3 regions of the Sodalis sp. RH22 genome follow, and region 1 is predicted to be linked to each of the others. Evidence: predicted binding sites of a transcription regulator. Region 1 holds the regulator's gene; each other region holds the start of a gene.

Region 1 (10,241 bases):
ATTGGCGCCCGAGGCGGTAAGCAGCATATTATTAGGACCAGGGGTAATGGCGGCCACCCAGAGAAACCCCAGCATTGACAGAAAAAGACTCAGTTCCACGTTTTGGCGGCTCCCCGTAAAATAACGCGTATGAAGCTACCAGTGCGCACGGGGATGCACAAGGCATAACAGGTGAAATTTACTCAACACCTTGATTTATTGACTATCGGGACACAATATCGTGATTATTCCCTGGGAACAAATCGATCCTGACACGCTCTATAACCTGATCGAGTCCTTTGTACTGCGTGAGGGCACCGATTATGGCGAGCAGGAGAAATCACTGGCGCAAAAGGTCGAGGATGTAAAACGCCAGTTGATAAGCGGCGAGGCGGTGGTGGTCTGGTCGGAACTGCATGAAAATATCAATATCATGCCGCGCGGCCGGTTTAATGACCAGGCCGGTAATACGCCGGGCGAATAGCGAAGCCCCTGGCCCCTAAGCGCTAAATATGCTAACACTCACTTCTGGGCCTTGATGCCGGGCGCACTTCTTCACGCCGCAATTCAACCAAGCGTAGGGTTACCATGTCGACAAAACACCCCATTATTGCCGTTACCGGTTCCAGCGGTGCGGGCACCACCACCACCAGCCTGGCGTTTCGTAAAATATTCCAGCAGTTGAATATCCACGCCGCCGAACTGGAGGGTGACAGCTTTCATCACTTTACCCGGCCGGAAATGGATATGGCGATCCGCAAGGCGCGGGATTTAGGGCGCCATATCAGCTACTTTGGTCCGGACGCCAATAACTTTGGCCTGCTGGAGCATACGTTTCATCAGTATGGCGATACCGGCCGCGGTCAGTCGCGTAAATATCTGCATACGTATGACGAGGCGGTGCCGTATAACCAGATCCCCGGTACCTTTACGCCCTGGCAGGCGTTGCCGGAACCGACGGACGTGTTATTTTACGAGGGGCTGCACGGCGGCGTGGTAACCGATAGCCATGACGTGGCGAAGCACGTGGATTTGCTGGTGGGCGTGGTGCCCATCGTCAACCTGGAGTGGATCCAGAAACTGGTGCGCGATACCGGCGAGCGGGGGCATTCGCGCGAGGCGGTGATGGATTCGGTGGTGAGGTCGATGGAGGATTATATTAACTACATCACGCCGCAGTTTTCCCGCACCCATATCAATTTCCAGCGGGTGCCGACCGTCGACACGTCGAACCCTTTCGCCGCCAAGGCGATTCCCTCACTTGACGAAAGTTTTGTCGTTATTCATTTCCGTAGCCTGGCGCATATCGACCTGCCTTACCTGCTGGCGATGCTGCAAGGCTCCTTTATTTCCAATATTAATACGCTGGTGGTGCCCGGGGGCAAGATGGGGCTGGCGATGGAGCTGATAATGGGGCCGCTGGTACAGCAGTTGCTGGAAGGAAAGGAAATTAAGTAAACTCGAGGCCTCGGGCGGGAACACCACGCCCGATTCGGCCCCATCGGCATGCTTTCCCTTGAACACGCCAGGATTCGCTGCGGTGTTGGCGGGCCTAGCATACCGTGCCATGGGGCGCTCGGTCGGGCAGAGAAACCATGCCCGATTCGACCCCATTGGCGCGCTCTCCCTTGAACACGCCGGGTTTGAGTGCGGTGTTGGCGGGCCGGTTAGGCGGCGGGGGCGTGGCGTTCGTCGCGCACTTCAAAGCTGTGGGTCATATTGACCGACGCGCCGAGCATCAGTGAGACCGAGCAGTATTTTTCCGCCGATAGCGTCACCGCCCGCTCCACCGCCTTGTCGGTCAGCCCGGCGCCGGTGACGATAAAATGCAGGTTGATATGGGTAAACAGGCGCGGCGCCTCGTCGCGGCGCTCGGAGGTGAGTTTGACCTCGCAGTCCCGGACGTCCTGCCGCGCTTTGTGTAAAATCGATACCACATCAATGGCGCTGCAGCCGCCGACCGACATCAATACCATTTCCATTGGGCTGGGCGCTTTTTCGCCCGCGTTCCCATCCATCAAAACCTGGTGGCCCGAGGCGGATTCGCCCATGAAAGACAACCCTTCTACCCATTTGACCCGTGCCTGCATTATGATACTCCTGATGAAAAGCTTTCCAGCAGACTACATTTTTGTTGGAAAACTGGCAATGTTACTGAACATACTTCATGCTGAAGCAAGACAACAGAAGACACTGCTTCAAACCTATGCTAAAAACAAGGCTGGATCGGCCTCATGATAATGAAAGGGCAAGAGATCGATCGGAACATCACATTACCAGACCCTAATAAGTTCCCTTACGTCGCTCCGTTTAAACGCGGAGTCAGAGTGAATAATACAAGCGCCGTAACAGGGAATACGATGTCCCGAACCTGGGATAGCGATGACAAAAGAGGATAACAGCGAATGGTTCTCGGCAAACCGCAAACAGACCCGACTCTCGAATGGTTCCTGTCTCATTGCCATATTCATAAGTATCCATCGAAGAGTACACTTATACATCAGGGTGAAAAGGCTGAAACGCTTTACTACATCGTTAAGGGCGCCGTGGCGGTGCTGATTAAGGATGAAGAAGGCAAAGAGATGATTCTCTCCTATCTTAACCAGGGAGATTTCATCGGTGAGCTCGGCCTATTCGAGGAAGGTCAGGAACGCAGTGCCTGGGTACGGGCGAAAACCGCCTGTGAAGTCGCCGAGATTTCGTATAAAAAATTCCGGCAGCTGATTCAGGTGAATCCGGATATCCTGATGCGCCTGTCGGCGCAAATGGCCAGTCGTTTACAGGTAACGTCGGAAAAAGTCGGCAACCTGGCATTCCTGGACGTTACCGGACGCATAGCGCAAACCCTGTTGAACCTGGCGAAACAACCCGACGCCATGACCCACCCCGACGGCATGCAGATAAAAATCACTCGTCAGGAAATCGGCCAGATTGTCGGCTGTTCCCGCGAGACGGTAGGACGTATTCTTAAAATGCTCGAAGATCAAAATCTTATATCCGCGCACGGTAAAACCATTGTTGTTTACGGCACGCGCTGATAGCCCCGTTATACAGGCGTGGTGCTTCGTACCACGCTTTTTTTGCTGACAGTATGTGGCGCCGGTTAATCTACCACCCTGAAGTAAACTATGCCCTGCGGCAAACCATCGTGCTATGCCTGCCGGTGGCCGCCGGCCTGTTATTCGGCAGCTTGCAAAACGGCCTGCTGTTTTCGTTGGTCCCTGCCTGCTGCAATATCGCCGGCCTCGATACCCTGCATAAACGGTTTTTCAAGCGCCTGGCCGTCGGCGGTGCGCTGTTCGCGCTGAGCAGCGTGCTGATCCAGGTGCTGTTGGCCGTGCCGGTGCCATTGCCCTTGGTGATGCTCGGCCTGGCGCTGCTGTTCGGCGTTACCGGTGAAATCAGCCCGCTGCACGGCCGTTTATTGCCCGCCGCGCTTATCGCCGCCATCTTTACCCTGGGCCTGGCCGGCAATGTGCCGCCCGTCGTGCCGCCGCTGCTGTATATTGCCGGCACCGCCTGGTACGGACTGTTCAACGCCCTGTGGTTCCGGTTGTGGAAGGAGCAGCCGATGCGGGAATCTCTTAGCCTGCTGTATCGGGAGCTGGCGGATTATATCGAGGCGAAATATACCCTGCTGACACAGCATACCGATCCGGAAACCGCCCTGCCGCCGCTGTTTGCCCGCCAGCAGGCGGTGATTGATCTGATTGCCCAGGTATACCAGCAGCTTTATATGCTGTCGGCCAATGATCAGCTGCAGTACAAACGCCTGCTGCGTTCTTTCCAGGTGGCGCTGGATTTGCAGGAGCATATCGCCGTCAGCCTGCACCAGCCGGACGAAGTACAAAAACTGGTGGCGCAAAGCCACGCCGAGGCGGTTATCCGCTATAACGCCCGGCTGATTGCCGCGCGGTTGCGGGTACTGGCGGATGATATTCTCTATCACCGGCAGCCGGGGCGTTTTAACATGGCCACCGCGCTGTCGGCCCTGGAAAAAATTGCCGACCGGCATCCGGATAATCCGGTCGGACAGTTTTGTTATTACCATTTCAGCCGTATCGCCCGGCTGCTGCGTACCCAGCGCCCGCTTTACCGCCGCGACCTGATGGCCGACAACCAGCAGCGGCTGTCGTTTTGGCATGCGCTGGTCAGCTACTGTTCCTTTAAATCCATGGCGCTGCGCAGCGCGGCAAGGCTTGGGATTATGCTGGCCATCGGCAGCAGCCTGGGGCTGGTATTGGATCTCCCCAAACCCTACTGGATTTTAATGACGGTGATGTTTGTCAGCCAGAACGGCTATAACGCCACCCGGGTGCGGATCCAGCATCGGGCCCTGGGCACGTTGGCGGGGTTGGTGATTGCCGCCGGCACGCTGCAATTCAGGCTGAGCGACGGCACGGTATTGCTGTGCATGTTGTTCCTGACGCTGGCGTCTTACCTGGTGTTGCGCAAAAATTACGGCCTGGCGATGATCGGCATGACGGTGACCGCGGTGTATACGTTGCAGCTACTGTCGCTGAACGGCGCGCATTTCCTGGTGCCCAGGCTGGTGGATACGCTGATCGGCTGTATGCTGGCGTTCGGCGGCATGCTGTGGTTATGGCCGCAGTGGCAAAGCGGTATGCTGCGCAAAAACGCCCATCTGGCGCTGGAGCGGGGCCAGGACGCGCTGCGGCTGCTGCTGCAACCCGCCCCCGAGCCGGCGGCGCTGGCCTACGCGCGCATGAAGGTCAACCAGGCGCACAACGCGCTGTTTACGTCGCTTAGCCAGGCGATGCGGGAGCCGGCGTTTAATTCGCGCTATCTGACCGATATGCGTTTATGGGTGACCCATAGCCAGTTCATCGTCGAGCACATCAATGCCATGACCATCCTGGCGCGGGATCACTACATGCTGACGCCGACGCTGGCGCAAAAGTACCTGGCCTCTTGCGAGGTGGCGCTGCAGCGCTGCCAGCAACGGCTGGAATATGACGGCCCAAGCTCAGACAGCCCGGTGATGGACGCCGCCGGCGAAACGCCGGAGCTGCCCGGCACCCTGATGGAACGCCATCTGCGGCGTATTCTGTTCCATCTGGGCGTGATGCATACGATTTCTTCGGTAGCCTGGCGCCAGCGGCCGCAGCACGGCAACTGGCTGGCGCGCCGGTTAAGCCATTAGTCTCCCGCCGCGCGCCTAGGGTTTGGCGGCGATAACCTGCGCCACCGCCTGTTCAAACCGGGCCATGCCCTGTTCGATATCGGCGAACTCCACCACCAGCGACGGCGCGAAACGGATGACGTCCGGACCGGCGTTGAGGATCATCAGGCCCTGCGCGGCGCTGGCGTGCAGGAACTCGCGCGCCCGGCCATGGAACTGCGGCCGCAGTTCGGCGCCCAGCAGCAGGCCCATGCCGCGCACATCCGAAAATACCTGATATTTGTCGTCAATTGCCCGGAGCGCGCTGACAAAACGATCGTGCCTTTCGTTAATGCCCGCCAGGACTTCCGGCTGGTTAATCACATCCAGCGCCGCCTCGGATACCGCGCAGGCCAGGGGATTGCCGCCATAGGTGGTGCCGTGGGTGCCCACTTTCATCACCGAGGCGATCTCTTCCGTAGTCAGCATGGCGCTGATGGGGAAACCGCCGCCCAGCGCCTTGGCGGTGGTCAGAATATCCGGCGTTACGCCATAGTGCATATAGGTAAACAGCTTGCCGGTGCGCCCCATGCCGCACTGCACTTCGTCCATCACCAGCAGCGCCTGATTCTGGTCGCACAGATCGCGCAGGCCCTGCAGGAATTCCGGCGTGGCGGGCATAATGCCCCCTTCACCCTGAATCGGCTCCACCACCACGGCGCAGGTATGATCATCCATCACCGCCTTGACGGCCGCCAGATCGTTAAAAGGCACATGGACGATATCCGCCGGTTTTGGCCCGAAGCCGTCGGAATATTTCGGTTGCCCGCCCACGGTAACGGTAAACAGCGTGCGGCCGTGGAACGCGTTATGAAAAGCGATGATTTTGGTTTTATAGGGGCTGTGGCGGGTAATGGCGTAGTGACGCGCCAGCTTAAACGCCGCTTCATTGGCCTCGCCGCCCGAGTTGGCAAAAAACACCCGGTCGGCAAAGGTGGCGTTAATCAGCTTGCGCGCCAGGCGCAGCGCCGGTTCGTTGGTAAAGACGTTGCTGGTGTGCCATAGGGTTTCGCCCTGGGCTTTCAGCGCCGCGACCAGCGCCGGATGGCAATGTCCCAGCGCAGTGACCGCAATGCCGCCGGAGAAATCAATATATTCCTTTCCGTCCTGGTCCCATACCCGGCTGCCCATGCCCCGGACCGGAATAAACTGCGCCGGTGCATAAACCGGCAGAATAACCTGGTCGAAAGTTTCCCGCGTTACTGCGCTATTATCTGTATTCATATGTAATTACCCGGTCCGCAACAAATCAAGAAGTGATATTATAGTCATAAAATATGAATAAAAAATCACTCCAGTGCAATCGTTTTATCACTATCAGAGCGAAAAAAAGCCGCTGCCCGTGGCCTTGTCCGTTAATGCTATATCAACATGCCGATCGGCTAACACGCAAGAAAGTTCGCCAGGAGTTGATGGCCCTGCTCGCTGAGCACGCTTTCAGGATGAAACTGTACACCTTCAAGCGGCAGGGTTCGATGACGGATGCCCATGATTTCATCCCGCGCGCCGTCGCGCAGACTCCAGGCGGTCGCCTCCAGGCAATCGGGCAAGCCGGCGCGGTCGATCACCAGGGAATGGTAGCGGGTGACCGTCAGCGGCAGGGCCAGCCCGGCGAAGACGCCGCGGCCGTCATGGGTAATGGCGGAGGTTTTGCCGTGCATCACCTGGTTTGCGCGCACGATGCGGGCGCCGAAAGCCTGCGCAATGGCCTGATGACCCAGACAGACGCCGAGTATAGGTATCCTGCCGGCAAAATGACGAATGGCCGCCAATGAAATGCCGGCCTCGTCGGGGGTGCCGGGACCCGGGGAAATCACCAGTTGCCGCGGGGCCATGCGCTCGATATCGGCCAGTTGCAACCGGTCGTGGCGCCATACCTCTACCTGCGCGCCCAGCTCGCAAAAATATTGGTACAGGTTGTAGGTAAAGGAGTCATAGTTATCGATAAGCAGCAACATCGCCGGTATATCCTACTGGTAAATAGATTTTTATTGAATAACAACAGGATGCATTTTAGATAGCGGCCCGTGCCCCGCCAGCTACACAGGATAGCGTCCTTTGCCTGGACAGGAGATCAGGACCTGTGTGATATTCACCCGACGCCCGCCCGCAGGCTACCGGCCATATTGTCATATCGTCAGGGATAAAAAAACAACGCATGTACCGTTATAAGCCGCTGAAAATACTGCTGCCTTACCTGTGGCCCAAGAATAACCCTAAGCTGCGCTACTATCTGGTGGCGGCGCTGCTGTTTATGATCGTGGCCAAGGTCGGCACGTCGCTGGTGCCGCTGGCCTATAAAGCCATCGTCGACCGGCTGGGCGGCGACCAGGCGCGGCTGCTGGCCGTGCCCATCGGGCTTATCCTCGCCTACGGTCTGGCGCGGGTCTGCGCATCGTTATTTGATGAACTGCGCAACGTGATGTTTATCTATGTCAGCCAAAACGCCACCCGGCTGCTGGGCCTGCGCGTTTTCCGCCAGCTGCATGCCCTAAGCCTGCGTTTTCATCTGGAACGGCGCACCGGCGGGTTGTCCCTGTCCATCGAGCGGGGAACCCAGGCGGTCTCGACGGTGCTGTCGCGCGTACTGTTCTCCATCGTGCCCATCTTATTTGAAATCAGCCTGGTGGCGGCCATTATGTGGCGGCTGCTGAACATCTGGTTCGCGGTGGCGATTATGGCCACCGTCGGCGCGTATATCCTGTTTACCATTACGGCGGTGGGATGGCGTACCCGCTTTCGCCGCGAATTAAACCAGGCCAATGCCGACGCCAGTAATAAATCCCTCGACAGCCTGCTTAATTACGAGACCGTGAAATATTTCGGCAATGAGGCGTTCGAGTGCCAGCGCTTTGACAGCTCGCGTCGGCTGTATGAGCGCGCCGCCATTAAAAACCAATTCAGCTTTACGGTGCTGAGCATTGGCCAGACGGCGGTGATTTCCGTCGGTTTGGTCACGATGATGGCCATGGCGGCGCGCGGCATTACCCAGGGCACCATGACCCTGGGCGACTTTGTACTGGTTAACGCTTATCTGCTGCAGTTGTATCAGCCGCTGAATTTTTTTGGTTTTATTTATGCGGAAATACGCCAGGCGCTGATCGATATGGATAATATGTTTGATCTGCTCACGCTGGAAAGAGAAATTGAAGATCGCCCTGGCGCCGCGCCGCTGCGCGTTACCCGTGGGGAAGTGGCGTTCAACGCCGTCGGTTTCGGATATGACGCGCGCCGCCCCATCCTGGGCAATATCACATTTACCATTCCGGCGGGGAAAACCGTGGCGGTGGTCGGCGCGTCGGGCGCGGGCAAATCCACGCTGTCGCGCCTGCTGTTTCGTTTTTATGATGTCGATGCCGGCGCCATCACCGTGGACGGGCAGGATATCCGCGACGTTACCCAGGCGAGCCTGCACCGTGCCATCGGCATCGTGCCGCAGGATACCGTGCTGTTTAACGATACCCTGCGCTATAACATCGGCTATGGCAATACCGACGCCACGTTTGCCGAAATCGAGCGGGCCGCCAGGCTGGCGCATATCCATGATTTTATTGTCAGCCTGCCCGACGGCTACGAGACCCGCGTCGGCGAACGGGGCCTAAAACTGTCCGGCGGTGAAAAGCAGCGGGTGGCCATCGCCCGCACGGTGCTGAAAAATCCCGCCATCCTGGTCTACGACGAAGCCACCAGCGCACTTGATACCCAGACCGAACGCGAGATCCAAACGCATCTGCGCGAGGTCAGCCGCGATCATACCACCCTTATCATCGCCCACCGGCTGTCCACTATCATCGATGCCGATGAGATTCTCGTGCTGGAGGACGGCGCCATCGCCGAGCGCGGACGCCATGGCGAGCTGCTGGCGCAAAACGGCCGCTACGCGGCGATGTGGCAGCATCAGCGCCGCGAGGAACAGGATCAACAGACGGCGTAAACAACGCCTTCGGGGCGGCAGCGCGGCTTCACGTGGCTTGCGTGCATCCTGCCGGTGGCCGAGGCCGCAGCCTGCTTGCCGGGAGAGTAAAGGCTAGGGAGCACTGGCGGTAACACGCCGCACGCGCAAAGGCGTAGGCTGCGATAGTACGCCATGGCCGGTCACAGGCCGGATACCCCCGCCGCGGTTTATTGCGGCGGGTCCCCCGGACGTCACGATAACGCACCGAGGTAATACCGTTATGAATACCAAACCCGTTAAAATACCAGGTCCCGATCATCCGATCACCATCGAGCCCAACCCGCAGCGCATCGTGGTGTCCGTCGGCGGCCATACCGTCGCCGACAGCCGAAAGTCGCTGACCCTGCGCGAAGCGGACTATCCGCCGGTGCATTATATCCCGCGCGCCGATGTGGACATGACGCTGCTGGAAAGGACCGACCATGCCACCTATTGCCCGTATAAAGGCGATTGCGCGTACTACAGCATAACGCCGGGCGGACTGCGCTCGCGCAATGCCGTATGGAGCTACGAATCGCCCCATGAGGCCGTCGCCGCCATTAAGGATTACGTGGCGTTTTATCCCGATCGCGTCGACAGCATCGACCTGCGTCCCGGCGGATAATCAACGCGGCGCCGGCAGGCTTAATCGGGCTCGCCCGGTTCGGCGACCACGCGGGCAAACAGGGCGGCCAGGGGTCCCGTGTCGCCAAAGGCGCCGGCTTCATTGGCCGCCAGCCACTCCTCCCGTTCGATGGGCCGCCAGCGCACGTCGTAACCGGCATGGATAATCAACTGCTCAAAGAAGACCCGCTGCGCCCGTCCGTTGCCTTCCCGGAACGGGTGCAGCATATTGATGTCGGCATAATATTGCGCCAGGCGCGGCACGATTGCGTCCAGGGACAACCCGCGCAGATAGTCTTCATCCTCCAAACGCTGCATCACCGCGTTGCCCTCCTTTTCCAGGTAGGCAAAATGGCAATAGCGGGTTTCATTTTGATAGATATCAACCGTGCGCAACTGCCCGGCCCAGTCGTAAACATCCTGGAACAACTGGCGATGCAGGGCGCATAGCCAGGGCAGTCCCCTCTTTGGCGGCCCCAGTTCTATCGTCGCGGCGCGCAGCCCGGTTAGCGCCAGTTCGGC
Region 2 (10,241 bases), 650 kb from region 1:
GCCCGGCGATTTTTACACCTTGCCGGATCCATTTTTGCTCCAATACCCTCATCTATTGACTGGGTGCCGATAATTTAAGCAAGGGGATCCCGGCCGTTAAGGCGATGCCATGCTTTCTGACCGCGGGTGGGCAAGCCTTCCCCCGCGCGCGTCTCTTTCTAAGCCCATACCGGTCATCAATAGCGGGGATCATCAAAGACGTTAACAGGCCAGGATGGCCTTTACCCATGGTGGCTCAACGTTCAAACCTGGCATAATTCTATCGTGGCATTCATATCCAGCAGGCACAGAAAAACATGAATCGACTTATCGTTATTTCCGGCTGTTCCGGTGGTGGGAAATCCACGTTACTCGCCGAGCTGAAGCGACGCGGCTATACCGTTGTCGAAGAACCCGGCCGGCACGGCATTCGCTCAGACTGTTGTGTTTGCGTCGTTATCGCCATCGGCATTTAGCGCTTTCCCCTGCACCACCAGCCACTGCTCAAACGCTTGGTGCAATACGGTTTTTTGCACGCTCACCGGCGTTAAGGCCTGGTATTGACAGGGGGCAACGGTAAATTGCGGAAACAGCGGGACAAGACGGCCATGCATTATCTCCGCCGACAGCGTGTTGACCGGCCCCAATCCCACCCCGATCCCTTCCAGCATCGCCTGCAGGGAAACGTGGAAATGGTCGTAACGGCGAAATAAGCTCGCGGGTGTTTTTCGCAGGCCGGCCGCCGCCAGCCACAGATTCCACTGCCCAGGCCTTGTCAGGGTTTCAATGCGGGGACAGGCGAGGACATCCGCGGGCAGGCGGAGCGGATAACGCTTAAGCAGCGCGGGGGAGGCCATCAGGCAATGCTGATCTTGCAAAAACGCGATCGCGGAATACTCCGCTACGCTAATATCACGCCGGATCAACAGGTCATAGTGCCCGATAATGTGCAATTGCTCGGTATTGGCCGTGGAAATCTGCAAATTTGCCTGGGGAAAGCGCGTATAAAAATCATCGAGGCGGGGCAGCAGCCATTTCAGGCACAGTGTGGTCGGCACGCTGACATTAAAGACATTATTACGTCCACCGTTGCCGTAGCGCAGGGCGATGTCGGACAGGTTATCAAACGCGCTCCCCAGCTCCCGGGCCAGCGTCAGGGCGTAAGGCGTCGGCACGCGTCGCTGGCCTTCCCGGCTGAATAAATTAACGCCGAACCATTTTTCAACCACCTGCATATGGCGGCTGACCGCCCCATGGGTAATACATAATTCTTTGGCGGCGGCGGTATAGCTGCCGGCATGGCATGCAACCAAAAATGCCCGTAATGCCGCCAGGGGTGGGAGTGAATGCATAACCAGTCCTTTTTTATCACTATTGCGTGATATTTTATCACGCACCATTCCATTTCTGATCGCTATCATCATGGTTACTACCCCCTGAAAAAGGACGTGCCGGCGTGATGTATCTGATCATTGTCATTATTGGAATAGCGGCCGGCATCATCAGCGGCATGGTGGGCACAGGCGCTTCCATCATGCTGTTGCCGGCGCTGGCGTATACCTTTGGTCCCAAGGCCGCGGTTCCCATCATGGCCATCGCCGCCATTATGGGTAATGTTTCGCGTGTGCTTATGTGGCGCAGGGACATCAATATCAGGGCCTTTCTGTGGTATTCCCTGCCGGGTATCCCCGCCGCCGTCCTGGGCGCCAATACGCTGTGGCTGATGCCTGCGCCCCTCTCCAACTTCTGCATCGGCCTGTTTTTCTTCCTGCTGATCCCGGCGCGCCACTGGGCCAATGCCCGGGCAATAACGCTCAACGCCAGGCAACTGGCGCTGGCGGGCGCACTGGTCGGTTACCTCACCGGGGTGGTTTTCTCCACGGGCCCGCTGACCATCCCCCTTTTTGCCGGGTATGGGCTGACAAAAGGTGCGCTGCTGTCGACGGAAGCGGCCGCCTCCTTTGCTATCTACCTTGCCAAGGCATCGGCGTTCGGGGCCATCGGCGCCCTGCCGCGGTCCGTCGTTATCAGTGGCCTGATGGTAGGCGGTACGCTGGTTGCCGGCATGTACATCGGTAAAATATTCTTGGTGAAAATGGCTGAAAAAACCTTTAACCGCCTGATTGACGCCATGATGCTGGTGGCGGGCGCCTCAATGATTTGGGACGCGCTTAATTGATAAATGATTCCCTGCGGAATATAACGCGCTATAAAATCCATAAAAATAAAAAATAGAACCCAATGGCCAAGCATACATAAAGCCAGCACCGGCAACCGACAATGCCTGGACAGGCGGCGGCGGTAACTATCGCCTGTTTATCAGAGGCGTACTCTCGCGATCCGTAATAATGAGGGATAGCAAATACCTAATAACATAATTAGCATCTATTTAGCGGCCAATTTACCATACCGGGTTATTCACATTATTTCTTGTTCATTTTGAACGGAGGTTGCTTTTTATTAAGTCAATCACGTTATGCGTTACATCATTTTCGTTACATCATTTTTAAGTGACATCCATCACAGTTTTGCACATCCATAGCCGTTTAACTGCACCTCAACGACATTACCGTTGAGGAAATAAAAATGAACGTTGATACCCAGTCTTGCGTGGTTACCGGAAAAAAAGCCGTTGCCGTGGTGGCGCAAAACGTAGAATATTCCGGCCAGGGGACCTTGGTTAAAATATCCCGCGGCGGGATTTGCGGATCCGATCTGCATTATTACCAGGAGGGTGCGGTCGGAAATTTCAAAGTGCGCCAGCCCATGATTCTGGGGCACGAAGTTATCGGCCATGTGGTAAAAAGCGATGCCCCGGGGTTATCCGTTAACCAGAGCGTGGCCATTAACCCCAGCAAGCCCTGTAAACAGTGTAAATATTGCCTGTCCGGTGAGGAAAATCAATGTATTAATATGCGCTTTTTCGGCAGCGCCATGTATTTCCCGCATGTGGATGGCGGATTCACGCAATTTAAAGTCGTGGATACGGAACAATGCATCCCCTTTGACAATGCCCTCGATGAACGCGTCATGGCTTTTGCCGAACCGCTGGCGGTGGCCATTCACGCCGTGAATCAGGCCGGGGACGTTAAGGGTAAAACCGTTTTTGTCTCCGGCGTCGGGCCTATCGGCAGCTTGCTGGTGGCGGCCGCCAAGGCCTCGGGCGCGCGGGAAATCATCTGCGCCGACCTGAGCCAGCGTTGCCTGGATATCGCCGCCCAAATGGGCGCCACCAAAACCCTGCATGCGGCGGCCGGTGATTTCTCCGCGTATGCCGATCAAAAAGGCTACTTCGATATCGCGTTCGAAGCCTCGGGCCATCCCCAGTCCATTACGCGCTGCCTGGAATTAACCCGGGCCAGGGGTACCTTAGTCCAGGTCGGCATGGGCGGCGTGACGCCGGAGTTCCCCATGATGATGGTCATAGCCAAGGAAATCAGGCTGGTGGGGAGTTTTCGTTTCACCACCGAATTTAATACCGCCGTGGCCTGGCTGGGCAACGGCACCATCGACCCGCTGCCGTTGTTATCCGGTGAATATCCGCAGGCCGAACTTGAACAGGCGTTGATCTTCGCGGCGGACAAATCGTTAGCGTCAAAAGTACAGTTGGTTTTTTGAAAATAGGGATCCAAAATGAACGATATTTTTTCATTAAAAAATAAAAAAGCGCTGATTACCGGCTCCGCCCAAGGCATTGGTTTTTTATTGGCCAACGGACTGGCGCAATCGGGTGCGGAAATCATCATCAATGATATTACCGCCGCCCGCGCGGAAAAAGCGGCGCAGCAGTTACGGGACCAAGGGTATACCGCTTATTCTGTCGCATTTGATGTGACGAAAAGCCAGGCCGTTAATAGCGCTATTGAGCAAATTGAGTCCGATATCGGCCCTATTGATATTTTGATTAACAATGCCGGCATCCAGCGACGCCATCCGTTTACCGAATTTCCTGAGAAAGACTGGAACGATATTATCGCGGTAAATCAAACGGCGGTATTTTTGGTTTCACAAGCGGTTGCCCGTAACATGATCAAACGCAACCGGGGTAAAATCATCAATATTTGCTCCATGCAAAGCGAACTCGGCCGTGACACCATTACCCCCTATGCGGCGTCAAAGGGCGCGGTTAAAATGCTGACCCGCGGCATGTGTGTGGAACTGGCCCGTTATAATATTCAGGTTAACGGCATCGCCCCCGGCTATTTTAATACCGAAATGACCAAGGCCCTGGTCGATAACCAGGAATTTACCGCCTGGCTGACCAAACGCACCCCGGCCGCCCGCTGGGGAGACCCGCAGGAACTTATCGGCGCCGCGGTATTCCTGGCGGCGAAAGCCTCTGATTTTGTCAACGGTCACCTGATCTTTGTTGACGGCGGTATGTTGGCGGCAGTCTGAAAGTAAAAAAAATAACGAATAATAAATAAATGACGGGAGCCGCCCGCGGGCGACTTTTCGTCATTAGCATGGGGATTGGATATGCCGATTATAATTATTGCATTAGGGGTAATATTACTCCTGATATTGATGATCAAATTTAAAGTCAATGGTTTTATCGCCCTGGTGTTTGTGGCGGCGGTGGTGGGTATCGCCGAGGGCATGAAACCGCTGGCGGTCATGCACTCGATTCAAAACGGTATTGGCGGCACCTTGGGTGGTTTGGCGATGATCCTGGGATTCGGCGCCATGCTCGGACGCCTGATCTCCGATACCGGCGCCGCCCAGCGCATCGCCACGACGCTGATACAGTTTTTTGGCAAACAACGCATCCAGTGGGCGCTGGTGATAACCGGGTTGGTGGTCGGCCTGGCGATGTTCTATGAAGTCGGTTTCGTCCTCTTGTTGCCGTTGGTATTTACCATTGTGGCCGCCTCGGGGCTGCCTTTGCTGTATGTGGGCATTCCGATGGTCGCCGCCCTGTCGGTGACCCATTGCTTTTTGCCGCCGCATCCCGGCCCTACCGCTATCGCCATCATTTTTAACGCCAACCTGGGCACCACGCTGATTTATGGCCTGATCATCGCTATTCCGACCGTCATTATCGCCGGCCCCCTTTTTTCCAAACTGCTGAAAAAATTTGAAAAAGAACCGCCGGCGGGATTATTCAACCCGAAAATTTTTACCGAACAGGAAATGCCCGGTTTTGCCGTCAGCATGACCGTGGCCATTATCCCGGTCATTCTGATGGCATTGGCCGCGATCGCCGACATGACCATGGCGAAAGACGACGGCGTGCGTCTGTTGCTGGAATTTATCGGTAATCCCGCCGTGGCGCTGTTTGCCGCCATCGTACTGGGTATTTTTACTCTCGGCCTGCGCAGCGGGCGCCAGATCGGCCAGGTGATGGATATCCTGGGCGATTCCATTGCCGCCATCGCCATGATCATTTTTATTATCGCCGGCGGCGGCGCCTTTAAACAGGTATTGGTGGACAGCGGCGTCGGTGATTTTATCGCCAATATCATGCGCGGCACGTCGCTGTCGCCGCTTGTCATGTGCTGGTGCGTCGCGGCGTTATTGCGCATCGCGCTGGGGTCGGCCACCGTGGCGGCGATCACCACCTCGGGCATTGTTTTACCGATTATCGCCGTCACCCATGCCGATCCGGCGCTTATGGTGCTGGCGACCGGCGCGGGCAGCGTGATCGCATCCCATGTCAACGACCCGGGCTTTTGGCTGTTTAAGGGTTATTTTAACCTGAGCGTGGCTGAAACCTTGAAAACCTGGACGGTCATGGAAACACTGATCTCGTTTATCGGATTAGCCGGTGTACTATTGCTCAATATGATTATCCATTAGTTGGCACAGATTTTTTGGAGCGTAACGCGAAAGGATATTCCCGGTCTGCCGGCCATGGCTGCCGGACCGGGATCATCAGAGAGGGTGGAATGAAAAAATACCGGGTCAGCATGCAAGACATCGCCACCTTTGCCGGCGTCACCAAAACCACGGTCAGCCGTTATCTGCGCACGCCGGAAAAAGTTGCCAAGGCGACCGGGACCAAAATAGCCGGTATTATCGAAGAGTTGAATTATATTCCAAACAGGGCGCCGGAGATGATGCTGAATTCCATCAGCCACTCCATCGGCATCCTGGTGCCGTCGTTTAATAATCAGGTATTTTCCGACGTGCTGGCCGGTATCGAGTCCGTAACCTCGGTTAATAATTACCAGACATTAATCGCCAATTATAATTACAGCAAGGAAACGGAAGAGCAGCAGATTGTTAATCTGCTTTCCTACAGCATCGACGGCATTATTTTGATGGAAAAAGAACATACCCTGCGCAGTATAAAAAGCCTGCTGGCCGCTAAAATCCCCGTTGTTGAAGTGATGGATACCCGTGAGGAATTTATGGATATCCAGGTGGGCTATGATAACCAGGAAGCGGCTTTCGATATGATGTCGACCATGCTGGCCAGCGGCAAACGCCGGGTTGTCTATCTTGGTTCGCGGGATGATCTGCGCGACCGCCAGCGCTACCAGGGGTATGCCCAGGCGATGAAGTCTTACGATTTAACCCCGCTGATGCTCACCGCCAATGAAATATCCTCGTTTTCCCTCGGCGCCGATATTTTTAACCAGGCGCTAAAACGCTTCCCCGATCTGGACGGTCTGTTTTGCACCAATGACGACATCGCCGTGGGCGCGCTGCTGGAATGCCTGCGGCAAAATATCCCCGTCCCCGGCGATATCGCCATCGCCGGTTTCCATGGGCTGGATATCGGCCGGGCCATAACCCCCCGCCTGGCAAGCGTTATTACCCCGCGTATCGGCATGGGAAAATGCGCGGCGGAAATGGTGCTGAAAAAAATCCGCCATGAAGATGTCAATTACTCTATTGACCTAGGCTACCAGATTTTTAAAGGAGGAACGATTTGACGCCGCTGTTAAAACCGCGGTTTAACGGGTATGGATGCCAGAAGACAAGGCGGGATATCTCCCGCCCTGTCTATGATCAGAAGGTGTAACCCACCGTTACCGACATATTGCGCGGCGCGCCATATACCGCGTAAGGACCGAGGTAGTCATAGTACTCTTTGTCGAACAGGTTGTTGATATTGGCCTGCACCGAAAGCTGGCGGGTAACCTGGTAGCGGCTGAACAGGCTGACCAGCGCGTAGCTGCCCTGGTCGGCGCGCATCGTACCCTGCGGGCCGGCGGCATCCTGCCAGGTATGGTTCTGCCAGTTTACGCCGCCGCCCACCGCCAGATCGGGCAGCATCGGCAGTTGATAACGGGTAAACAATTTCAGCGAGGTGCGCGGCAGTTCGGCGTTGATGGCGTTGCCGTCCTGATCGTCGGCCACATAACGCGCGCCGCCAAAAGTGACTTGCCAGTTGTCGGTTACCGCGCCGTTAAGTTCGAACTCGACGCCTTTGCTGACGGTGCCGTCGACGCCGCGATAGGCCATTTCCGTCGTACCGGGAATATAGGTGCCTTCGCTTTGCGCCACATTATCCTGCTCGATACGGAAAATCGCCAAAGACGCGGTCAGGCGGCTGTTGTACCAGTCGCCTTTCAGGCCGGCTTCATAGTTTTTACCCGTCGTCGGGTCCAGATAGTTTTTACTGGCGTCCCGGTAGGTCTGCGGCTGGAAGATGGCGGTATAGCTGGTATAAGCGGACCAGGTGTCGTTGATATCATAAATCAGGCCGGCGTAGGGCGTGACGTCGTCTTTATCGCTGGTGGCGGTCGAGCCATTGGCGCGCCAGTCGGTGTAGCGCGCCCCGACGATCAGGTGCAGCGGATCGGCCAGCGAAAAACGGGCCGCGGTATAGACCGATTTTTGCCGGATGGTGTCGTTGGAATAATCAACCCATGGACTCCAGTCCGCATCGGCGATATGGCCGTTCCAGTTGTTATAATTGCCGATATCGGACTCGGTAATGGTGGCCTGGGAGTTAAAAAAATGATTATTTTGTTTGCTGTAGCTGGCGCCGGCCACCAGCTCATGCTGTCGGCCCAGCAGCTCAAAGGGTCCCGTGGCGTAGGTATCGACGGAATCCAGCTTACGTTTGCCTTTATTCCAGCCGCCGTAGGCGGAAACGCCCTCGCCGGTGTCCTTATCCGGGAAACCGTCGGCATACATCAGCTTGGAGTCGAAATCGGTTTCGGCATGGGTGCCGTTGACGCGCAACTGCCAGCCGTTGGCAAAGCGCTGGGTCAGATCGGCAAAGACTTTTTTCGACTCATGGCTGGAGTAGCTCCAGTCCGGCGCCGGATTAAAACTGCGGTCAAAATGCGTGCGGCTGCCGTCGCTGTACCAGGTCGGCAACCCGCCCCAGGTGGGATTGCTGGTATCGCTTTCCTGATAATCATAACCCAATGATAGCGTGGTGGAATCCGTCAGGTCGGCGTCAATAACGCCATAAATGAATTTTTTGCGGTTATGATAGCGATCAAGCCAGGTATCGTTATCCTGGTAGCCGGCAATAACGCGGCCGCGCACGTTGCCTGATTCCGTCAGCGGCGCGGAAAGATCGGCTACCATCCGTTGCTTATCCCACGTGCCGTAAGTGCCGGAAACAGATCCTTGGAATTCGCGGCTATCGGCACGTTTGCGCACCATATTGATAGCGGCGGAGGGATTGCCCGATCCGGTCAGGAGCCCCGTTGCGCCGCGCACCACTTCGATACGATCATAAATGGCGGTATCCGAACCGGCGTCGCCGAAGTTCCAAACGTCGCTCAGGGTGGTGGGAATATCATCATAAAGAAAATTGTTGATGAAAAAACCGCGGGAATAATACGTTGAACGATCGGAGTCGATATTATTGGCGGTTATGCCCGTGGTATTGGTCAGCACCTCGCCCACGGTTTGCAGGTCTTGATCCTGCATGCGCTGTTTGCTGATAATGCTGACGGACTGAGGAATATCACGCGGCACCAGCAGCATTTTTGTTCCGGCGCGGGTGACCGGCACACTGTAATCCTGCCGGGCGGCATCGGTTGCGCCGCTTGCCTGGGCATTGACCACCATCGTTTCATCAGAAGACGCTTTTTCGCCGGCCGGCTCATCCGCCCATGCCGGATTGACAAAGGATGAAATCAACGTGGCAATAAGGGACAAAGAGCATGTCCAGCCTGAATGAGTTACCCGTTGCCCCGCGCTGCGTTTCATTACCCCTGGCACTGCCGACATTCTCTTTCTCCACAAGACCGTTGTTTTGTTAAATCAATGAGTTGACCGCTACTTTTATGATTCTTTCCCGCCCCCGCGCAGCCTGATGAGTCTGGCATAGAAGGGCGCGCAAAGAAGATAATGAGAATACTACTCATTAGCTTTACATATGTAAATAAATTTAACCAATGTCAGTTCGGCGGGCGGAATCGGTAAGGTGAATGGCGCTGCGGGATATTTTCCAAGTGGGTGATAAATCTTTTAAGCGATTGCCCAGGGGTGGTGCAATGCCGCGGGGCCGGTGCATTATTCTGCCCCGGTATGATCCGCCGGGGCGATGGCGGCATTTTTAAGCGCATCACGAAATAACTTCACCACGGAATTTAACGCCGCGCCTCTTTTTACCACCAGATTAAACGGCGTGGTCACCGAGATATTCTCCGGTTTGAGCGCTTTGATTTTTCCTTCGCGCTCATAGCGGCTGATATAATGTGCGGGCAAAAATCCGACATAATTACCGGTAAGGATAAGCATGGTAACCGCTTCGACCTGTACCGCCACGGCGTTGGAAGAGGAAAAATGAAGCCCGGGATTTTGATGGCCATGATTGGTGTAGAAATGCCTGATTAAACTGGCGCTGGCAATACGCTCATTGGTTAATGCGTTAGGCGCCAAAGAAAACAGCTCATGCCGGTTTGAACAGCAAAGATAGGCTATTTCATGATAAAGGAAGAAATAATCAAAATCGGGTTTTTCCTGGTAGACGGGTATTATGCCACAGGTGAAACGGCCGTCGATAACGCCGCGCTCGATTTCCTCAAGCTGGGTGGCATGGAGACGCACGCTGACCTTGGGCGCCTGGCGGTGTATCTCGCTTAGCGCCCCCACCACCGGTGACTGCGCGTCGGTGATGGTATTATCGATAATGCCGATATTTAATTCACCGAATATTTCATGGCGGGCATGGTTTAACGTATCCCGGAACTGATTTATCGATGAGAACAAATCAAGGCACGCCAGATAAGCCACTTTGCCATGCTCGGTAAGATAAAACCCTTCACGTCCCCGGGTGCACAGTTTCATGCCGAAACGGATTTCAAGATCGGATATTTGTTTACTTATCGCCGCCAGTCCGATAT
Region 3 (10,241 bases), 2.8 Mb from region 1:
CTGGAGCAGGCTTATGATATTTTTCTTGAACTGGCGCCGGATAACCTTGATCAGGCCGATCTGATTCTTTTTAATCTGCAGTTTGAACAACGCGGCGCGGCTGAGCTGTTTGACCCGTCGGAAGAATGGCACGAGCAGGTGGATTTTGACCTCAATCCGGATTTTTTCGCTGAAGTGGTTATCGGCCTGGCGGATGAAGACGGACAGGAGGTCAACGACGTTTTTGCGCGCATGCTGATCTGCCGCGATAAAGCGGAAAAAATCTGCCATATCCTCTGGAAAGAATAACTTCACAAGTGCCGCATGACATGCCAGGTCCGTTCTAGGCTGGGGGATTTCTGTTGCCGTGGCGGGGGTTATGCCGCTGCGATAGGGTTTATGTTGCCGTGGCGGAGGTTATGCCGCCGCGATAGGGTTTATGTTGCCGTGGCGGAGGTTATGCCGCTGCGATAGGGTTTATGTTGCCGTGGCGGAGGTTATGCCGCTGCGATAAGGTTTATGTTGCCGTGGCGGAGGTTATGCCGCTGCGATAGGGTTTATGTTGCCGTGGCGGAGGTTATGCCGCTGCGATAAGGTTTATGTTGCCGTGGCGGAGGTTATGCCGCTGCGATAAGGTTTATGTTGCCGTGGCGGAGGTTATGCCGCTGCGATAGGGTTTATGTTGTCGTGGCGGAGGTTTCGCTTGCCGTGCGTTCGGTGGTTATATGCAGTGCCGGGTGCCGGCAAGCGACAAAGAGGCCGTACCGCGACGGCCTCCTTGACCTCCGCGCGCCCGGCAGGTCGCGCGTCGCTGCGCGATGCCTTCCGCCGCCCATGCCCCCGTGATGCACCGGCCCGGTTAGCGCTCCCGGCGCCACCGGGCCTTTCGCCGCTCCCGGCGGCTCATGCCGGGGGCACTGGCGCCGTCAGCGCGCTTTATGCCGGGACATATGTCGCTGTTGGCAATGTATTTTCTGAAGCGATAGCGGCGCTTTTGCTTGGATAGAGTTTGGCGTCGGGATAGGATTGACGGTTATGGGATGCAACGCGTATGGAAAAAAGCAGCTGGCACAGCGAAAAGCAGGTCATACAGACATGGAGTCATGCAGTAAGGCGGTAGAGCCGTCATGTAATAAGGCAGTAAGGCATTCATCATTCAGTTTTAAGTTTTAACAGTAAGCATTAGCCATTAGCCATTAGCCATTAGCCATTAGCCATTAGCCATTAGATTGTAGACTTTAGCCCAAATTGGATGCTGATATTTTTCCCGGTAAACGCATACCGCTGAGAACCCTAAAACATTAATTTACTCACAGACGATGGTGTTGACGTGGTGCCGGCATAGAGTGCGCCGGCGGCGCGCATAGCGGCTGGATGAGCCGCCGGGAGCGGCGAAAGCAAAGGGCGCGCCGGGAGCGCGTCCCGTGCGGTCCAAAAGACGGGATGGGTGATGCCGGGAACCGCGCAGCGGCGCACGGTCTGCCGGACGCGCGGAAGTCAAGAAGGGTGGCGCGAACCACCCTTCTTGTCGCTTGCCGGCACCGGGCAAGACATAAAACAACCTAACGCACGGCAAGCGAAACCCTCGCCGCAGCGGCATAAGTCTCCCCCCAACCACCAGCGAAACCCTCGCCGCAGCGGCATAAACGTGGCGACATCCATCCGGCGTTCCAATATCACCAGACCATATCATTGGTACGCCCGCTGGCACCCTGCTGGCGTAAAGTGGGTTTTATTCCCGATTATTGCGCCAGTTGGCTCACATCCACCTTAATGCAGGAGCACGCATGCCGAAAACTGCCCTGCAGTATCGGCCGCGTCACCGCGCACGCCTCGCCGGCAATCGGGCACCGGGTACGGAACACACACCCCGACGGCGGATTGATCGGCGACGGCAAATCCCCTTCCAGCAGTTGAATGGCCTTATTACGTTCCTTATCCGGATCCGGTATCGGCACCGCCGACATCAACGCCTTGGTGTAGGGATGCTGAGGATTATGATACACCTGATCATACGTACCCAACTCCACCGCGTGGCCCAGGTACATCACCAGCACCCGATCGGAAATATGCTTCACCACCGCCAGATCGTGGGCGATAAAGATCAGCGACAGCCCCATCTCACGCTGCAGCTGCTGCAATAAATTCACCACCTGCGCCTGGATCGACACGTCCAGCGCCGACACCGGCTCGTCGCAAATCACCAGCTTGGGTTCAAGTATCAGCGCGCGGGCGATGCCGATACGCTGACACTGCCCGCCGGAAAACTCATGCGGATACCGATTGATAAGATTCGGCAACAGCCCCACCTTCAGCATCATGTTGCGCACCTTGTCTTTCACCAACTGGCGCGGCATCTTCGGATGATAGGTATGCAACGGCTCGGCGATGATATCGCCGATGGTCATGCGCGGATTAAGCGAGGCCAGCGGGTCCTGGAAAATCATCTGGATATCGTTACGCGTCTCGCGCCACTCATCGCTGCTCATCCCCTGCAATTCCTTGCCCAGCCAGGCGATACGCCCGCTGGTGGATTTCACCAGGCCAATCAGCGCCCGGGCAAAGGTCGATTTGCCACAGCCCGACTCGCCCACCACCCCCAGCGTTTCTCCCTCGTACAGCCGCAGGGACACGCCGTCGACCGCCTTTAGGCTCTTGGCCGGTTGCCAGAACCACTGTTTATCGCCTTTCACCTCGAAATACACTTTCAGGTTTTCGACATCCAGCAGCACCTTTTTATGTTCGTCCATGGCATTCATACCAATTCCTCCAGGGGCTTATAGCAGGCGCGCAGACGCTCCGTGGCGAACCGCTCAAGGGGCGGCATGTTGACGCAGATATCCATGGCGTAAGGACAGCGCGGCTGGAACGGACAGCCCTCCGGCAAACGCAGCAGATTGGGCGGATTGCCGGGAATGGTCACCATCATGGTGGAACCGTCGGCATCCAGCCGTGGCACCGCCGACAGCAGGCCGATGGAATAAGGATGGCTGGGCTGGTAAAAAATATCGCGCGCCGTACCGTATTCCATGGTACGGCCCGCGTACATCACCAGCACGCGATCGCAGATGCCGGCCACCACACCCAAATCGTGGGTAATCATAATGATGGCGGTGTTAAACTCGCGTTTCAGATCGTTTAGCAAGGTCATGATCTGCGCCTGGACGGTGACATCCAGCGCGGTGGTAGGCTCATCGGCTATCAGCAGTTTCGGCCGGCACAGCAGCGCCATGGCGATCATCACCCGCTGACGCATGCCGCCGGAAAACTCATGGGGATACATCCGCATCCGCTTGCGCGCCTCGGGCATTTTTACCGCGTCGAGCATACGCACCGACTCTTCAAACGCCTCATGCTTGCTGATTTTTTTATGCATCAACAGTACTTCAATCAGCTGTTCGCCCACCCGCATATAAGGATTAAGCGACGTCATCGGATCCTGGAAAATCATCGAGATTTCCGAGGCGCGTAGTTTGTTCAGCTGCTTCTCCGGCAGGTTGAGAATTTCACGGCCATTAAAGGCGGCGGAGCCCTCAATACGCCCGTTGGCGGCCAGCAGTCCCATCAGGGCAAACGCGGTCTGAGACTTACCCGAGCCGGACTCGCCGACAATACCCAGCGTTTCCCCGGCCCGCAGGGTAAAGTTCAGGTCGTTAACCGCGGTCACATCGCCGTCGGCGGTGGCGAAGGTCACGCGCAAATCCTTAACGGTCAGCAATGCCGGCGCGGACGCTGCCGACGCCAGGGAGGGCGTCGGCGTTTTTGGGTCGATTATGCTCATCACGGCACTCCTTAACGATCTTTCGGGTCGAGGGCATCACGCAGGCCATCGCCGATAAAATTAAAACAAAACAGCGTCACCACCAGGAAAAAGGCGGGAAACATCAGCAGCCAGGGCGACACTTCCATGGAATTGGCGCCGTCGCTTAACAAGGCGCCCCAGCTGCTCAGCGGCTCCTGCGTGCCCAGCCCCAGGAAACTGAGGAACGACTCGAACAGGATCATGCTCGGCACCAGCAGGGACGCATAAACCACCACCACGCCCAGCACGTTGGGGACGATATGGCGCAGGATAATATTGCGGGTACGCACCCCGCTGACCACCGCGGCCTCGATAAACTCCTTGCGTTTCAGCCCCAGGGTCTGGCCGCGCACGATACGCGCCATATCCAGCCAGGACACCATGCCGATGGCGATAAAGATCAAAAAGATATTGCGACCGAAAAAAGTCACCAGGAGGATAACGAAAAACATAAACGGAAAAGAGTTGAGGATTTCCAGCAGGCGCATCATCACCGAGTCGGTTTTACCGCCGAGATAGCCGGACAGCGCACCGTAAAGCGTGCCCAGGATCACCGCCACCAGCGCGGCGGCGACGCCGACCATCAAGGAAATCCGTCCGCCGATGGCCACGCGCACCAGCAGATCGCGGCCGGAGGAATCGGTGCCGAAATAATGCGCGGATTCCATACTCGGCGCGGCCGACATCATGGCAAAGTCGGTATCGTCGTAACTGAATTGCGCCAGGGAAGGCGCCAGGGCGACAAACACCACGATCAGCGCCAGAACGATAAGGCTGGTTAGCGCGGCCTTGTTATGGATAAAACGCCGGCGGGCGTCCTGCCAAAGGCTACGGCCTTCCACTTGCAGCGTTTCGCTGAGTTTCTCCAGAGCCTCGCTATTTTTGTTACCAATCATCATGTGCGTGCTCCAGCTTAATAACGTATTTTCGGGTCGATAACCGCGTACAGCACATCGACAATCGCATTAAATAAAATCGTCAGCGCCCCGACCAGGATGGTCAGGCTTAACACCAGCGAATAATCACGGTTCAGCGCGCCGTTGACAAACAGCTGGCCGATCCCCGGCAGTCCGAAGATGGTTTCTATTACCATGGAGCCGGTAATGATGCCGACAAACGCCGGTCCCATATAAGAAATGACCGGCAGCAGCGCGGGTTTGAGGGCGTGGCTGAAAATAATGCGCCGCATGGGCAGTCCCTTGGCCCGGGCGGTGCGGATAAAGTTGGAGTGCAGCACCTCAATCATCGAGCCACGGGTGATACGGGCGATGCTGGCGATATAGGCCAGCGACAGGGCAATCATCGGCAGCAGCACAAACCTGGGCGCGCCGCCGTTCCAGCCGCCGCCCGGCAGCCATTTAAGCGTAATGGCGAAGATAAGCACCAGCAGCGGCGCCACCACAAAGCTGGGTATGACGACGCCGGTCATGGCAAAACCCATGGCCAGGTAATCCCATTTGGTATTTTGCCGCAGCGCCGCCATGACGCCGGCGAATACCCCCACCACCATCGCCAGTATAAACGCCGCCAGGCCTAGCTTGGCCGAGACGGGAAAAGAATTGGCCACCAAATCGTTAACCGAATAGTCTTTATATTTGAACGACGGGCCGAAATCACCGTGCGCCAGTTGGACCAGATACGCGCCGTACTGCTTTATCATCGGATCGTTGAGATGGTACCTGGCTTCGATGTTGGCCATCACTTCCGGCGGCAGGCCGCGCTCGCCGGTAAACGGACTCCCGGGCGCCAGCCGCATCATGAAAAATGAAATGGTGATCAATATGAATAGCGTCGGAATCGCTTCAAGCAACCGGCGGATAATAAACTTTAACATGCCCAATACCTATAACGTGCATTTATTCAAATCGTTCACTTGAACAGGAAAAACAGGGCACGGCCCGTGAAGACCCTGCCCTGTTGTCATCCATTACGCCTGGTTAATGTTTGATGATGTAAAGGTCTTTTACATACACATTATCCAGCGGATCTTTACCGGTATATCCACCAACATAAGGTTTCACCAGCCGGGCGTTCACATAGTAATACACCGGAACGATGGCGGAATCCTTATCCAGTTGCTGTTCAGCCTGCTGATACAAGGTTGTGCGCGCATCATCGCTCTTGGCGTCGACGGCGTCGGCAATCAGTTTATCAAAGGCCGGGCTGGAGTAATGGGCGGTATTGCTCGAACCATTGGTCAGCATAATGTTCAGGAAGGTGGTGGGTTCGTTGTAATCGGCACACCAGCCGGCGCGGGATACATCAAAGGTCCCCTGGTGACGGGTATCGAGGAAGGTTTTCCATTCCTGGTTTACCAACTTGACTTCCACGCCCAGGTTCTTTTTCCATATCGACGCAACGGCAATCGCCAGTTTCTTATGCAGATCGGAGGTATTGTACAATAAATCGAAGGTCAGCGGCTTATCCTTGGTGTAGCCGGCCTGCTCCAGCAGCTTACGCGCTTCGGCATTACGTTTGTCCTGGCTCCAGCCAAACCACTCCGGCGGGGTCAGCTTGGCGCCGTCGGTATACGGAGGCGTAAAACCAAAGGCGGGCAAGTCGCCCTGGGCCTTGACCTTGTTAACGATAATATCGCGATCCAGCGCCAGTTTCAGCGCAGTGCGCACGCGCACATCGGTAAAGGGCGCCTTTTGGTTATTGATTTCATAATAATAGGTACACAGATACGGATCGACATGCACTTCTTTCGGGATTTCGCGTTTCAGCTTCTGGAATAATTCGATCGGCAGATTGTTATAGGTCATATCGGATTCGCCGGCGCGATAGCGGTTCACGTCGGTTACTTCCGAGGAAATCGGCAGGTAGGTCACCTGGTTGATCACCGTCTTGGCATTATTCCAATAGGACGGGCTACGCTCCAGCACCAGACGCTCGTTGACGACCCAATCCTTTACTTTATACGCGCCGTTGCCGACCCAATTGGCGGGCTGGGTCCATTTTTCACCAAACTGCTCCACCACCTTTTGCGGCACCGGCGACATGGCGGGGTTGCTCAGTAATTTAGGAAAATAAGGCACCGGCTGGCTCAGGGTCACTTCCAGCGTCTTATCGTCCACGGCCTTAACGCCCAGGGTATCGGGTTTCATTTTGCCGGCAATGATTTCATCGATATTCACGATATGGGCGTACTGCGGATAGCTTTCATACGGCGACGCGGTCTGCGGGTCGGCCAGGCGACGCCAGCTATAGACAAAATCCTGCGCCGTCACCGGATCGCCGTTGGACCATTTGGCGTCTTTGCGCAGATGGAAGATCCAGACTTTCGAGTCCTTGGTCTCCCAGCTTTCGGCGGCGCCCGGCTGCGTATGGCCATACAGGTCGTTAATGGTCAGCCCTTCCAGCACATCGCGGTTGATATTGGATTCCGGCACCCCTTCTATCTTATGGGGATCGAGGGACTGTATTTCGGCGCCGTTGCCGCGCACCAATTCCTGTTTGTCGCTAAGCTGCACGCCGGCGGGAACGTCCGCGGCGAAAGAGGATCCTACCGACACGACGCCCAGTGCGGCAATGATGCCCGCCGCCAGCAGTGTCTTTTTCGTGATGTTGGTCATTATCAGTGCACTCCAGTTTTTTATTATTGCGTGGCCCCGGCTTTGCGGCACGCAGGTTCCCGTTAAACGGGTATGACAACTCCCACGCCAATTATGGTGAACGAAACCACAAGGCAAAGAAGCGGTATTCCTTATTGGTGAAGGCTATAAAGGAAACAAGCCGGCGCGGCGCCGGCAAAAACAGCAATCGGGTGGGACACAGGCCTGGCAAGAAGTTATTTACAGTTATCATGGCATCAAAAAATATCAGCCTTACATGGAAAAATAATTATTATTTAATCATTTGTTACATAAAAACACATAAGGTCAATTTATGGCCTGTAAAGAGAATAAACGCCTAATGATGCGTGAATAAACACTAATAACATCTGAGTAGCATTGTGACAAGACCCTTTGCCGCTTAGGCTGAAAAAAAATCCGGAAAATTCCGATAAAACCCGCTATCGTTTTGAAATAAAGCACGATTAATTTCCCATTATGCCGACAAAATCCCATTGCGCAGTTAATATACGCTGATGCTTTATGGTGCATTTTGGCCAATTCCGTGCATGTTTTGTCCTATTTTGATGCTGACCGTTATGAGCATCGCTGCGCGGGGTTAGGCAGGCAATGTTAAGGTGGATTTTTCTGGCGGCCTGCCGTTTTGCTTTCTCCCCCGGCGGTAAATCGCTATTTGGGGCGAATTTTGCAGCCAGTTTGTTAATTAATTGTAATCGTATTTATCCCGACATTTCATCGGTTAACGTAATTAAGGCACCTGTGTAACTTTTGCGGCTACCCCTCCCTGCTGAATGGAGTCAGCATGCATAATTTGTGATATGTATCACATATAACTGCGGTAATACTCTTTAAGATCCCTTTAACGCAAAGCCGGGTAAGCATAAAAAAGCGGCAATTTAACTGAATTTTTTGTTAAAGTAGGTGATTGAAGAAACTCATTAAGTAAAAAGCTCATTGTGCCAATGCATATCCCTGATTGGGCAGATAGACTAACTGATATAATATTAGTCATATATATCTTTGTGGGCGAGGCGGGCAGGCTTTTTACTTAAAGAGTTTAACAATCTAACCCAAAATTTTAACATTTATTAGGAGAGCATTATGGCTGTTACTAATGTCGCTGAACTTAATACGCTGGTAGAACGCGTCAAAAAAGCCCAGCGCGAATATGCCAATTTTACCCAGGAGCAGGTGGATAAAATTTTCCGCGCCGCCGCCCTGGCCGCCGCCGATGCGCGCATCCCCCTCGCCAAGATGGCCGTAGCCGAATCCGGTATGGGCATCGTCGAAGATAAAGTGATTAAAAACCATTTTGCCTCCGAATATATTTACAACGCCTATAAAGATGAAAAAACCTGCGGCATCCTGGCCCAGGACGATACGTTCGGCACTATCACCATCGCCGAACCCATCGGTATCATCTGCGGTATCGTGCCTACCACCAACCCGACATCGACGGCTATCTTCAAGGCGTTAATCTGTCTGAAGACCCGCAACGGCATCATTTTCTCGCCGCATCCGCGCGCCAAGAACGCCACCAACCGCGCGGCGGAAATCGTGCTTAAGGCCGCTGTCGCCGCCGGTGCGCCGAAAGACATCATCGGCTGGATAGACGAGCCGACCGTGGAATTATCCAACCAGCTTATGCATCATCCGCTGGTCAACCTGATCCTCGCCACCGGTGGTCCGGGCATGGTCAAGGCCGCCTACAGCTCCGGCAAGCCTGCCATCGGCGTCGGCGCCGGCAACACCCCGGTCGTGGTGGATGAAACCGCGGACATCAAACGCGTGGTAGCCTCCATCCTGATGTCGAAGACCTTCGATAACGGCGTCATCTGCGCCTCCGAACAGTCGGTTATCGTGGTCGACGAAATCTATGACGCCGTACGCGAACGTTTCGCCAGCCATGGCGGCTATATGCTGCGCGGCGAGGAACTGAAAGCCGTTCAGGGCATCATCCTGAAAAACGGCGCGCTTAACGCGGCCATTGTCGGCCAGGCGGCATCGAAGATTGCCGATATGGCCGGCATCAAAGTGCCGGGCAACACCAAGGTGCTGATCGGTGAAGTGACCGTCGTGGACGACTCAGAACCCTTCGCCCATGAAAAACTGTCGCCGATGCTGGCCATGTACCGCGCCAAGAATTTCGAAGACGCCGTGATCAAAGCGGAAAAATTGGTGGAGATGGGCGGCATCGGCCATACCTCTTGTCTGTACACCGACCAGGATAACCAGCCTGAACGCGTGAATTTTTTCGGCGACAAGATGAAGACCGCGCGTATCCTGATCAACACCCCGGCCTCCCAAGGGGGTATCGGCGACCTCTATAACTTCAAGCTGGCGCCGTCCCTGACGCTGGGTTGTGGTTCCTGGGGCGGGAACTCGATCTCCGAGAACGTCGGGGTCAAGCATCTCATCAACAAGAAAACCGTGGCCAAGCGAGCTGAAAATATGATGTGGCATAAGCTTCCTAAATCCATCTATTTCCGTCGTGGTTCATTGCCGATCGCCCTGGACGAAGTGGCCAGCGACGGCGCAAAACGCGCCTTTATCGTCACCGACCGCTATCTGTTCAACAACGGCTATGCCGACCAGATTACCTCGGTGCTGAAAAACCACGGCATTGAAACCGAAGTGTTCTTCGAGGTTGAGGCCGATCCGACCCTGAGCATCGTGCGCAAGGGCGCCGAGCAGATGATGTCGTTTAAACCCGATGTCATCATTGCCCTCGGCGGCGGCTCGCCGATGGATGCCGCCAAGATCATGTGGGTGATGTACGAACATCCGGGCACCCCGTTCGAAGAGCTGGCGCTGCGCTTTATGGATATCCGTAAACGTATCTACAAGTTCCCGAAAATGGGCGTAAAAGCCAGGATGATTGCGGT

The links. Region 1 encodes CRP, which controls carbon source genes, mostly activating them, when cyclic AMP is high. Its sites were predicted from a motif close to ATGTGANNNNNNTCACAT; they were not measured.
Region 2: a site for CRP is predicted at 2,488-2,505, ahead of idnD (L-idonate 5-dehydrogenase). Genes of this name have one in related genera too.
Region 3: a site for CRP is predicted at 8,168-8,185, ahead of adhE (bifunctional acetaldehyde-CoA/alcohol dehydrogenase). Genes of this name have one in related genera too.

The regions. Positions count from the first base shown of each region.
Region 1 covers NZ_CP178731.1:4,430,664-4,440,904, reverse strand. The annotation lists gene ACL2XN_RS20035 (LysE family translocator) at 1-99, opposite strand, end outside; gene ACL2XN_RS20030 (YheU family protein) at 221-463, shown strand; gene ACL2XN_RS20025 (phosphoribulokinase) at 568-1,437, shown strand; gene ACL2XN_RS20020 (OsmC family protein) at 1,647-2,069, opposite strand; gene ACL2XN_RS20015 (hypothetical protein) at 2,029-2,217, shown strand; gene crp (cAMP-activated global transcriptional regulator CRP) at 2,385-3,017, shown strand; gene ACL2XN_RS20005 (YccS/YhfK family putative transporter) at 3,071-5,143, shown strand; gene argD (bifunctional acetylornithine/succinyldiaminopimelate transaminase) at 5,159-6,385, opposite strand; gene ACL2XN_RS19995 (aminodeoxychorismate synthase component II) at 6,544-7,119, opposite strand; gene ACL2XN_RS19990 (ABCB family ABC transporter ATP-binding protein/permease) at 7,320-9,095, shown strand; gene ACL2XN_RS19985 (DUF427 domain-containing protein) at 9,337-9,720, shown strand; gene ACL2XN_RS19980 (putative adenosine monophosphate-protein transferase Fic) at 9,741-10,241, opposite strand, start outside.
Region 2 covers NZ_CP178731.1:3,777,820-3,788,060, forward strand. The annotation lists gene ACL2XN_RS17165 (AAA family ATPase) at 297-455, shown strand; gene ACL2XN_RS17170 (LysR substrate-binding domain-containing protein) at 414-1,331, opposite strand; gene ACL2XN_RS17175 (sulfite exporter TauE/SafE family protein) at 1,439-2,158, shown strand; gene idnD (L-idonate 5-dehydrogenase) at 2,566-3,597, shown strand; gene idnO (gluconate 5-dehydrogenase) at 3,613-4,377, shown strand; gene ACL2XN_RS17190 (gluconate:H+ symporter) at 4,459-5,778, shown strand; gene idnR (DNA-binding transcriptional regulator IdnR) at 5,868-6,860, shown strand; gene fhuE (ferric-rhodotorulic acid/ferric-coprogen receptor FhuE) at 6,937-9,102, opposite strand; gene ACL2XN_RS17205 (LysR family transcriptional regulator) at 9,409-10,241, opposite strand, start outside.
Region 3 covers NZ_CP178731.1:1,376,167-1,386,407, forward strand. The annotation lists gene ACL2XN_RS06230 (HI1450 family dsDNA-mimic protein) at 1-288, shown strand, start outside; gene oppF (murein tripeptide/oligopeptide ABC transporter ATP binding protein OppF) at 1,722-2,738, opposite strand; gene ACL2XN_RS06240 (ABC transporter ATP-binding protein) at 2,735-3,760, opposite strand; gene oppC (oligopeptide ABC transporter permease OppC) at 3,772-4,680, opposite strand; gene oppB (oligopeptide ABC transporter permease OppB) at 4,695-5,615, opposite strand; gene oppA (oligopeptide ABC transporter substrate-binding protein OppA) at 5,719-7,356, opposite strand; gene adhE (bifunctional acetaldehyde-CoA/alcohol dehydrogenase) at 8,458-10,241, shown strand, end outside.